3 regions of the Methylovorus sp. SPW-M1 genome follow, and region 2 is predicted to be linked to each of the others. Evidence: predicted binding sites of a transcription regulator. Region 2 holds the regulator's gene; each other region holds the start of a gene.
The links. The regulator sigma-54, encoded in region 2, starts transcription at its own class of promoters, with help from an activator protein. The targets are predictions, from matches to a motif close to TGGCACNNTTCCTGCT.
Positions count from the first base shown of each region.

Region 1: a site for sigma-54 is predicted at 2,300-2,315, ahead of ACWWD9_RS12575 (CmpA/NrtA family ABC transporter substrate-binding protein). Genes of this name have one in related genera too.
Region 3: a site for sigma-54 is predicted at 1,984-1,999, ahead of ssuD (FMNH2-dependent alkanesulfonate monooxygenase). Genes of this name have one in related genera too.

Region 1 is NZ_CM132626.1:2,670,172-2,673,432, reverse strand. Features, by position in the region: gene ntrB (nitrate ABC transporter permease) at 1-669, opposite strand, end outside; gene ACWWD9_RS12575 (CmpA/NrtA family ABC transporter substrate-binding protein) at 736-2,025, opposite strand; gene ACWWD9_RS12570 (nitrate- and nitrite sensing domain-containing protein) at 2,443-3,261, opposite strand, start outside.
Region 2 is NZ_CM132626.1:2,806,099-2,809,359, reverse strand. Features, by position in the region: gene hprK (HPr(Ser) kinase/phosphatase) at 1-817, opposite strand, end outside; gene hpf (ribosome hibernation-promoting factor, HPF/YfiA family) at 900-1,229, opposite strand; gene ACWWD9_RS13355 (RNA polymerase factor sigma-54) at 1,257-2,711, opposite strand; gene lptB (LPS export ABC transporter ATP-binding protein) at 2,736-3,261, opposite strand, start outside.
Region 3 is NZ_CM132626.1:936,271-939,531, reverse strand. Features, by position in the region: gene ACWWD9_RS04410 (acyl-CoA dehydrogenase family protein) at 1-743, opposite strand, end outside; gene ssuD (FMNH2-dependent alkanesulfonate monooxygenase) at 753-1,898, opposite strand; gene ACWWD9_RS04400 (acyl-CoA dehydrogenase family protein) at 2,336-3,261, shown strand, end outside.

The DNA.
Region 1 (3,261 bases), 140 kb from region 2:
CAGAATCTTGGTGACGATCTTCCACTCGGAGAGGTTGAGCACCTTGGCGACGTTCATATAATCCTGCGGCACCTTGCTCACGCCCACGGCGGTATTGATGATCATGGGCCAGATGGCCGAGATGAAAATCACCCAGATGGCCGCCGGGTTGGCCGCCTTGAATACCAGCAGGCCGATGGGCAGCCAGGCCAGCGGCGATACCGGACGCAGGATGCCGATGATGGGTGCTGCCATGCGCGACATGAACTGGAAACGGCCGATGATGAAGCCCAGTGGTATGCCTACCAGCGCGGCCAGGCCAAAGCCCAGGCCCACACGTTCCAGCGAAGCCAGGATATTCCAGCCTATGCCCTGGTCATTGGGGCTGTTGTTGTAGAACGGGTCGCTGAACAGCTCCACTGCCGAGTGCCAGGTGCTGACGGGGCCAGGCAGGTTGGGTGATTGATAGGAGATCAGCGTCCATACCGCGATCATGGCCAACACCCCGAAAACCGGCGGCAGCAGCCATTCAAAAAACGCACGCAGTTTCAGGGCGCGCGCACTGGGGCGCTTGCTCGGTGCCATGCGCGCAGCTGCGGGCTGGACAGCGGCTTTCACTGCCGTGGGGGTGGTTTGCTCATTCTGCATGATGGTCTTGATGCTTTCCTTGCTTATTCCGATTGCACTCATGATGATTTGCCTCGCATCACATGTCCGTGACTGGCGACCCAGACTTCCGGGCCGCCGCTCGCCTTATCAGGCCTTGATCTTGAAACCGTTGGCATAGGCTTTCGGGTCCTTGCCATCCCACACCACGCCGTCGATCAGCTTGCTGCTGCGCATCGGGTCGCTTGGCACGGCGATGCCCAGGGATTTGGCCGCTTCGGTGTAGATGTCGATGCGGTTGACCTTTTTGGCGATGGCCAGGTAATCCGGGTCGGTTTTCAGCAAACCCCAGCGCTTGTGCTGGGTGAGGAACCACATGCCATCGGACAGGTAAGGGAAGGTCACCTTGCCGTCGTTGAAGAACTTCATGTAGTTGGGGTCTTCCCATTTCTTGCCGATGCCATTGTCGTAATGGCCAAGGAAGCGACCTTCGATGACTTCTTCCGGCGCATTCACATAAGCCTTGCCAGCAATCAGCTTGGCCACCGCGGGGCGGTTGGCGGTGGCGTCGATGTAGCGGCAGGCATCCAGAATGGCCTTGGTAATGGCCAGCGCGGTATTGGGGTTCTTGGCGACAAATTCAGCGGTGGTGCCCAGTACCTTTTCCGGATGGTCGGTCCAGATTTCCTGGGTGGTGGCAGCGGTGAAGCCGACCTTGTCGTAAATGGCACGTGCATTCCATGGCTCGCCCACGCAGTAACCATCCATATTGCCGATACGCATGTTGGCGACCATTTGCGGTGGCGGTACCACGATGGTTTTCACATCCTGGAAGGGGTGAATGCCGTAAGTCGCCAGCCAGTAGTAGAGCCACATGGCGTGGGTGCCCGTGGGGAAGGTCTGGGCGAAGGTGTAATCGCGGTTTTCATTGTCGAGCAGGCGTTTCAGCGTGGCGCCACCGGTGACGCCCTTGTCCTTCAGCTGGTTGGCCAGCGTAATGCCCTGGCCGTTGTTGTTCAGCGTCATCAGCACGTTCATGTCTTTTTGCTGACCGCCTATGCCCATCTGCACGCCATACACCAGGCCATACAACACATGCGCCGCATGCAGTTCGCCATTGACCACCTTGTCGCGCACGCCAGCCCAGGAAGCTTCCTTGGACGGCACGATCTTGATGCCGTATTTCTTGTCGAAGCCCATCTGCGCAGCCACCACGATAGGCGCACAGTCCGTCAGCGGGATGAAGCCGATTTTGACTTCGGTGAGTTCTGGAGCATCCGAGCCTGCAGCCCATGCCTGGTTGCGCAACCCTGCCGGTAGCATGTTCATCATGACGGCAGCGCCCAGTGCACCGGCGGCGGCGTTCTTGAAAAACTGGCGACGACTGGTGTCGACGTCAGGTGTAGCGTTATCTGCTGCAGTATCTGGTGTTTTTTTCATGTCTGCTCCCTAAAAATGATGCATCAAGTATCAAAATCAAAACCGCAAAAACAAAAAAGGCGTCCAGCCTGCAAACAGTTTCCTGTCTACATGCTGGACGCCTTTGTCCATATTCGTGGAAGCGCAATCGCTTCGTTTAATGTGCTGCTTTGCTAACCTTTGCCTGCATTCAGCTGGGCTAGGTTACTGCTACTTGCAGAGGTCATTTCCTGGTGGATATGCGCTGCTGCATAAACATTAGGCCGCCGTTGGCCTGACATTTTGTCTAGACATAAGCAAACCGTGTGCCAACTTCATTTTAAAAATTAAGCGATTGAATTTTAATGATTTTATAAATAGAAGAGCTGAAATTCAGCCGAGGTGACTTTGTGATGCATCGCACTTATTGTGTGCAAGTGCACCATGATATGAAGTGGACTATTGCCCTTGTGCGGATAGCGTAATGATGTTTTCGGCTATATCAATCAGCTTGCGATTTTGCTCCATCGCCGTGTTGCGCAGCATTTTGTAGGCTTCCATTTCGGATAAGCCCAGTTTGCTCATCAGCAGGCCTTTGGCGCGTTCGATGCGCTTTCTTTCCGCCAGCGATTTTTTGGTTTCCGACAGCTCGTTTTCAATTTCCGCCAGTTGCTGCGATTGCTGTTGCAGCAAGGCAATAATGGATTCCATGGGGTAGGGCGTGAGCTCGTCGTGGGCTAGAAAGGTAAATGCACTTTCCAGTGGAATCGCCAGATTGAAAAACGTGCTGTCGACATTGGCCGTGGGCGTTTGCCTGGCTTTCAATTCGCCCAGATGCAAGCGCGTGTTCTCCAGATCCCGTCGCGCCTCCTCGCTCAAGCTGTTCAGGGTGTCGTGCATGGCGGCCACCAATTGGCACTGGATGTGCCATATTTCCGTGAGCCGTGTGCTGCAAGCTTCAAACCAGGCATCGCTATCAGCGCGCTGGAGTACCTGCTGGTCTTTGGCGGCGGTCAACTTGCTTCTGTAAGCGCGCTGTGTGTGGTGTGCTTCGGTCTCCAGCGTGGTACGCCAAGCTTCGCGCAAGGCATCCGTGCCAAACTGGCTGAACAGCTCAAAATGCCGGTCCTGTTGCGCTATCAGCTCCAGGAGCTTGTGCTGGTGTTCCAGTTGCATGTAGCCCGAACCAAACAGATGCGAGCCCAAGGCGCGCTCCTGCCCCGCAAATTCTTTGCCTTGCACCAGGTTGTAGAGCGCGACCAGATAGGTCGAGATCTT
Region 2 (3,261 bases):
CGGCCACGGGAATCATGACTTTGGGGATTTTCACGCCCAGTATTTTTTCGTGATGCGATTTGATCTTGAGCCTGTCCAGCAGTTGCGGCGCCAGGGTATCGGCCATCTCAAGCTGAATGATGAGGTCGAGCGGTTTGGTAGGCTTGACGGCGTTGTCACCAAACAGGGCACGGATGTTGAGGATGCCGAGGCCACGCACTTCAAGGAAGTCCTGCAGGATAGGGGGGCAGCGCCCTTCAAGCCGGTCCGGCGCAATGCGGTAGAAATCGACAATATCATCCGCCACCAGACGATGTCCGCGCGAAATCAGTTCCAGCGCGAGCTCGCTTTTACCAATGGCCGGGTTGCCCTTGATCAGGATGCCAAAGCCTTGTACTTCAATGAAAACACCATGGGAGCTCTCTGATTCGGCGACGGCTTGCGCCAGATAATGGCTCAAGACATCCATCAGTCCCGGGCTGCGCATGGGGGAAGTGAACAAGGGGGTTTGAAAATCATCCGAGGCTGCATTCAGCTCGGCGGGTGGTTTTTCACCATTGGCGACAACAACGGCGGCCAGGTCGGTGGAAAACAGATTGTGGATGGCTTTCTTGAGCTCTGGCTTGGGCAGGCTGCGCAAGTAATCCATCTCGGCACAGCCCAACACCTGCACGCGGTTGGGGTGTACAAAATTCAGGTGCCCGATCAGTGCCAGAGAGGGCTTGGTCACCGTTTCACTGGTGAGCAGGTTTTCGCCGCCATTCAGCCCGGAAACCCAGGTGAGCTTGAGATTGCGGCGCATATCCCGGTAAAGCTGTGCAACACTGATGGTAGCCATATGATTACCTTATGTTCGGCAGGGACAAGGCAACTGGCGGTATGTAAGACAACACGCCTTTGCCTTGTCCCCGGTTAGACCTTTATTCCGCAGCCGCCTGGTGCTTGAGGGCACCGTTGGCCTTGTGATGGTCGCTTACTTTTTCCTTGTGCTTCAGAACCTGGCGATCCAGCTTGTCAGCCAGCGCGTCAATCGCGCCGTACATGTTTTCACCGCTGCTTTCGGCATGGATATCGTGACCCGGCACATGAATGGTGGCTTCCACTTTCTGCGCCAGCTTCTCTACGCTCATGGTGACTTTGACGTCAATCACATGGTCGAAGTGGTTACTCACGCGCTCAAGCTTGCTCTGCACATATTCGCGCAGGGCTGGGGTAACGTCGAGATGGTGTCCGGTGAGATGCAGGTTCATGATTTACTCCTTCAGGTAAAACGCAGATCAAAGCGATCTGCGCTGGTTGGCCGCGGGTATCTGCAAAGACTCGCGGTATTTGGCAATGGTGCGACGAGCAACCACGATGCCCTGTTTACCCAGGATATCCGTGATCTGGTTATCCGACAGCGGCTTTTTCGGGTTCTCTTCGCTGACCATTTGTTTGATCAGGGCGCGTATGGCAGTGGCGGAACAAGCGCCCCCGGATTCGGTAGCCACATGGCTGCCAAAGAAATATTTAAGCTCGTAAACTCCGCGTGGGGTGAGCATGTACTTGCGCGTGGTGACGCGTGAAACCGTGGATTCGTGCAGGCCCAGCTCATCGGCAATCTCGCGCAGCACCAGGGGGCGCATGGCGACCTCGCCGTGCTCAAAGAAATTGCGCTGGCGATCCACAATCGCCTGAGAAACGCGCAGGATGGTGGAGAAACGCTGCTGGATGTTCTTGATCATCCACTTGGCTTCCTGCATCTGGCTCATCAGGTATTGGCTCGAGCTTTCGCGGTTGCGCTTGAGGATGCCGGCATACAGCTGGTTGATGCGCAGCTTGGGCACGACTTCGTCGTTCAGATGGGCCAGCCAGACACCTTTGATTTTCTTGACCACGATTTCATGCTGAATGTAATGATCAGACGTGATTTTGCTGAATTCACCACCTGGGCGGGGATTGAGTTGCAGCACCAGCTGTTGCACTTCGCGCAATACGTCATCGTCGCAGGCCAGCAATTTTTTCAGTTTTGCGTAATCGCGGGCTGCCAGCAGGGGCAAGTGCGTTTCGGCAACCTTGATGGCGAGATCCACATAAGGCGTATCTGGTGGCAAGGCGCGCAATTGCAAGGACAGGCACTCGGCCAGGTTGCGCGCACCTATGCCGGGTGGGTCCAGATTCTGGATATGCTTGAGCGCCGTCTGCAACTCCAGCATGTCGATTTCGAGTTCCGGCGGCAGCATCTCGGCCAGCTCTTCCAGCGACTGCTCCAGATAACCGTCGTCGGTAATGGTATCGACCAGCAGCATGGACAAGGTCTGGTCGCGCTCGGACAGTGGCAACAGCTTGAGCTGACCTAGCAGATGATCGCGCAGGCTGAGGCTGACCGCTTCCTGGTAGCTGAAATCATTGTCATCGTCATTGCCGGAGCTGCTGTCTTCCCAGCGGTTACTGCCGCTGCTGCTGCCGAATTCAAAATAGTCATCGCCACCAAATTCATCCTGGCGGGGAGCTTCCTCCGGTGTAGCGGCCACGCTGGGCTCAGGGGCTACTGGCGCCGCAATGAAGTTGTCGGGGATTTCCAGCGGTTCTTCGATCTTGTCGGCGCGTTCCAGCAATGGATTCGCCTGCAGCAGGGTTTCCAGCTCCTGATTGAGCTCCTGCGTGGATAGCTGCAACAAACGGATGGACTGCTGCAGTTGCGGAGTCAGCGCCAGGTGTTGCGAAAATTTGAGTTGTAAGCTTTGCTTCATACGTGGGGGCCGCCAAATGTGTGCTTAGAGGCGGAAGTCCTTACCAAGATACACTTCTCTTACGCTATCGTTGTGAATAATTTCGCTGGGCTTGCCTGCCGCGAAGACGCGTCCTTCATTGACGATATAGGCGCGGTCGCAAATACCTAATGTTTCCCGCACGTTGTGGTCGGTGATCAGCACGCCAATATTGCGTTCGGTCAAAAAGCGGATGATCTTCTGAATGTCCAGCACGGCGATGGGGTCGATGCCGGCAAATGGCTCATCCAGCAGAATGAAGCTGGGGTTGGTGGCCAGGCAGCGGGCGATTTCAACGCGGCGGCGTTCACCGCCGGACAGGCTGACCGCCATGCTGTTGCGGATATGCGTGATATGCAGTTCCTGCAGCAGCGATTCCAGCTGGTTCTCCATTTGTTCTGGCGCCAGTTTCTGCAACTCCAGAATCGCCATGATGTTTTCGGCCACCGTCATCTTGCGGAAAATCGAGGGCTCCTGCGGCAGATAAGCCAAACCCAGGCGCGCACGACGGTGTATGGGCAGACGGCTCAGA
Region 3 (3,261 bases), 1.1 Mb from region 2:
ATGCCCTGATAGATATTGGTAAATATCAGCTGGGCCACCAGCGATCGCAGGCTGGAAAAAGGCGAGCTCAAGGGGCCGGGATTCATCAATAGCTCATGGGCTTCCACCCGCAACTCGGTAAATTCCGCGCTGCCACTATCGGTCTGGCGCTGGCCCATGTTGTCCCAATCGTTATTGAGTTTGATGCCAGCGCGGCCAGTTGGCACCGCCGCCACCAGGAACCGGCCGGTATCCGCCTCAATGGCGGACACGATCAGGCGATCTGAATCGGTCGCGCCTGAGCAAAAACTCTTCTGGCCGCTGAACAGGTAATGCTCGCCCTGCGGGGTAGCGATGGTGCGGTTATCCAGCGGGTTGAGCGCATTGCCCCACCATAGGTTTTTCTCGGCGGTTTCGTGCCACAGGTGTTGCCACTGGGCCTCGGTGGCATACAGCCGCACCGATGCCAGCATCAGAAACTGAAAGGCAAACACCTGGGCGATGGAGCTATCGGCCCGGGCAATGGTGCGGATAATGCGGTAGAGCTGCGACCAGTCGCCGCCCAGGCCGCCCCACTCCACCGGGATCAGCAGCTTGAGCAATCCGCTCTGGCGCACCGCCTCGCGCTGGGCGTAGGGCGTGCCGCCTTGTACATCGCGTTCAGCCGCGGTTTTTGCCAGATAGGCGGCAAGCTGGTCGGCGCGATGTTGTGGCGTCCCCTCAAATACAGGGGGCACGCTGACTTCATTGGCTATCGTATTCATGCAGATCTTTCAGGAAGCGGAGACTTGAGGGCCGCGATTGGGCAGTGCTTCGCCAAACGGGCCGGTCAGATTGGTTTTGATGGCGGCCTCGCTGCCTGCCTTGACGGACAGTGGCAGCAGGGGGAACAACAGTTCCGCCACACGATAAGACTCTTCCAGATGCGGATAGCCCGAGAAAATGAAATGGTCGATGCCGAGATCGGCATATTCCTTGATGCGATCTGCCACCTCCTGTGCGCTGCCCACCAGCGCGGTGCCCGCGCCACCGCGCACCAGGCCGACACCAGCCCACAGGTTGGGGGACACCACCAGACGGTCGCGGCGGCCACCATGCAGGGCGCTCATTTTCTGCTGGCCGACCGAATCAAAGCGCGCCACCGCCGCCTGGGCGGCAGCAATGGTTTCGTCCGTCACATGCGAAATCAGCTGGTCAGCGGCTTGCCAGGCTTCTTCGGAGGTTTCGCGCACGATCACATGCAGGCGTATGCCAAACTTCACGCTGCGGCCCCGGGCGGCAGCGGCGGCGCGCACCGTCGCAATCTTCTCGGCCACGGCGGCAGGTGGTTCGCCCCAGGTCAGATAGACATCAATATGTTCTGCCGTCAGATCAATCGCCGCTTGCGATGAGCCGCCGATAAACAGCGGCGGGTAAGGTTTCTGGAAAGCGCCGGTCGGCAGGCTGGCATCCTTCACATGGATATAGTCACCTTCCAGGCTGATGGTCTCGCCTTGCAGCACCGACTTCCATACCTGCAGGAACTCGGCGGTTTCGGCATAGCGTTCGTCGTGCGATAAAAAGCTGCCATCGGCCTGCTGCTCGGCGGGGTCGCCACCGGCCACCACATTCACCAGCAGACGGCCACCGGAGATGCGATCCAGCGTGGAAGCCATGCGGGCAGACACGGTGGGCGAGGTGAACCCCGGGCGCACCGCCACCAGGAATTTCAGATCACGGGTTTCGTTCACCAGCGACGCGCTCACCACCCACGGGTCCTCGCACGAGCGCCCCGAGGGCACCAGCACGCCCTCATAACCCAGGCGATCGGCAGCCTGGGCGATCTGTTTCAGGTAGCTGTAGGTGGCGGGCCGGGCACCGTAAGAGGTACCCAGGTAACGCTGGTCGCCATGCGTGGGCAAAAACCAGAATATCTGCATCGCGTGTCTTTCTTTACAAGTATGGCTATACAAAATGATGGGGAATTCCGGGCACATCCGAAAACAGGATGGCTGCACAGTGTTCAGCAAAGAGCATGCCATTGGGGATAAGCGCGGTTTTATGGGGGATTTCAGGCAGAACTGTTGCAAATGTGCTGCTAAATCAGCAGCGGATTGACTTGTGTGCTGACTGAGCAGCAACTCGGCAGGATTTGCCTGCAGCGCTCAGGGATGTGACCGTCGCGTAAAAAACACGGCCACTCTGGCGACACAGCAGGCCAACCCGCGCCACGTCTGGGTTTGCCAGGCACAGGATGAAAAGTCTGCATGCGGACCACGTTGCTGCCACAGCAGCATATCGATATGACGAACAAGTATTTTGGGCTGGCATGTTATGTGCTGTATGGTTTATATAACAGCAAGCAGGAATATAACTTTTGGCTATACATCAACCTTCTGTACATGCGCTCTACCCTGAGCTGGAACCCAGAACGCCGCTGGAAATCGCCCGTGCCCTGGCGAAGGAATTCGCCCTGACGGCCATTGAGCGTGACCACCTTGGCGGCACCCCGAAAGAACAACGCGACGCTATCCGCGCCAGCGGTTTGCTCGCCATGGCGATCCCTGCTCAATATGGAGGTCTGGGTGCCGACTGGCAGCAAACCCTGCAGGCCATACGCGAATTTGCCAAGGCCGATAGCTCGCTCGCCCACGTCTTTGGCTTTCAGCATCTGATGCTGGCCACGGTCAGGCTGTTTTCACAGCAGGAGCAATGGGAACGCTGGTTTGAGCAAACCGCCCGCCTGCAATGGTTCTGGGGCAATGCGCTCAATCCGCTGGATACCCGCACGGTGAGCCGCCCTTTCAGCCATTGGCGCGAGTTTTCCGGCAAGAAGAGCTTTTGCTCGGGCGCGCTGGATTCGGAAATGCTGATTGCCTCGGCCATTGAGCAATCAGACGGCGCGCTGGTGATTGCCGCCCTGCCTACCGGCCGCAGCGGCATCACCGTGATTCAGGACTGGGACAACATCGGCCAGCGCCAGACCGATAGCGGCAGCGTCAACTTTGAAAAGGTGCGGGTAGAAACCCACGAGGTGCTGGCTGACCCCGGTCCCTTGAGCACGCCTTTCTCGTGTCTGCGGCCATTGGTCGCGCAGCTGATACTGACCAATATCTACCTGGGCATTGCCGAAGGCGCGTTTGAAGACGCCAGACAATACACCCTGCACGAAGCACGCCCCTGGCAAGGGGCTGATGTTGCCAGCACGGATGCCGACCCTTATATCCTCGGGCATTACGGCGATTTCTGGGTCGGGCTGGAAAGCACGCGCGCCTTGTGCGATCTGGCCGCCACACGATTGGA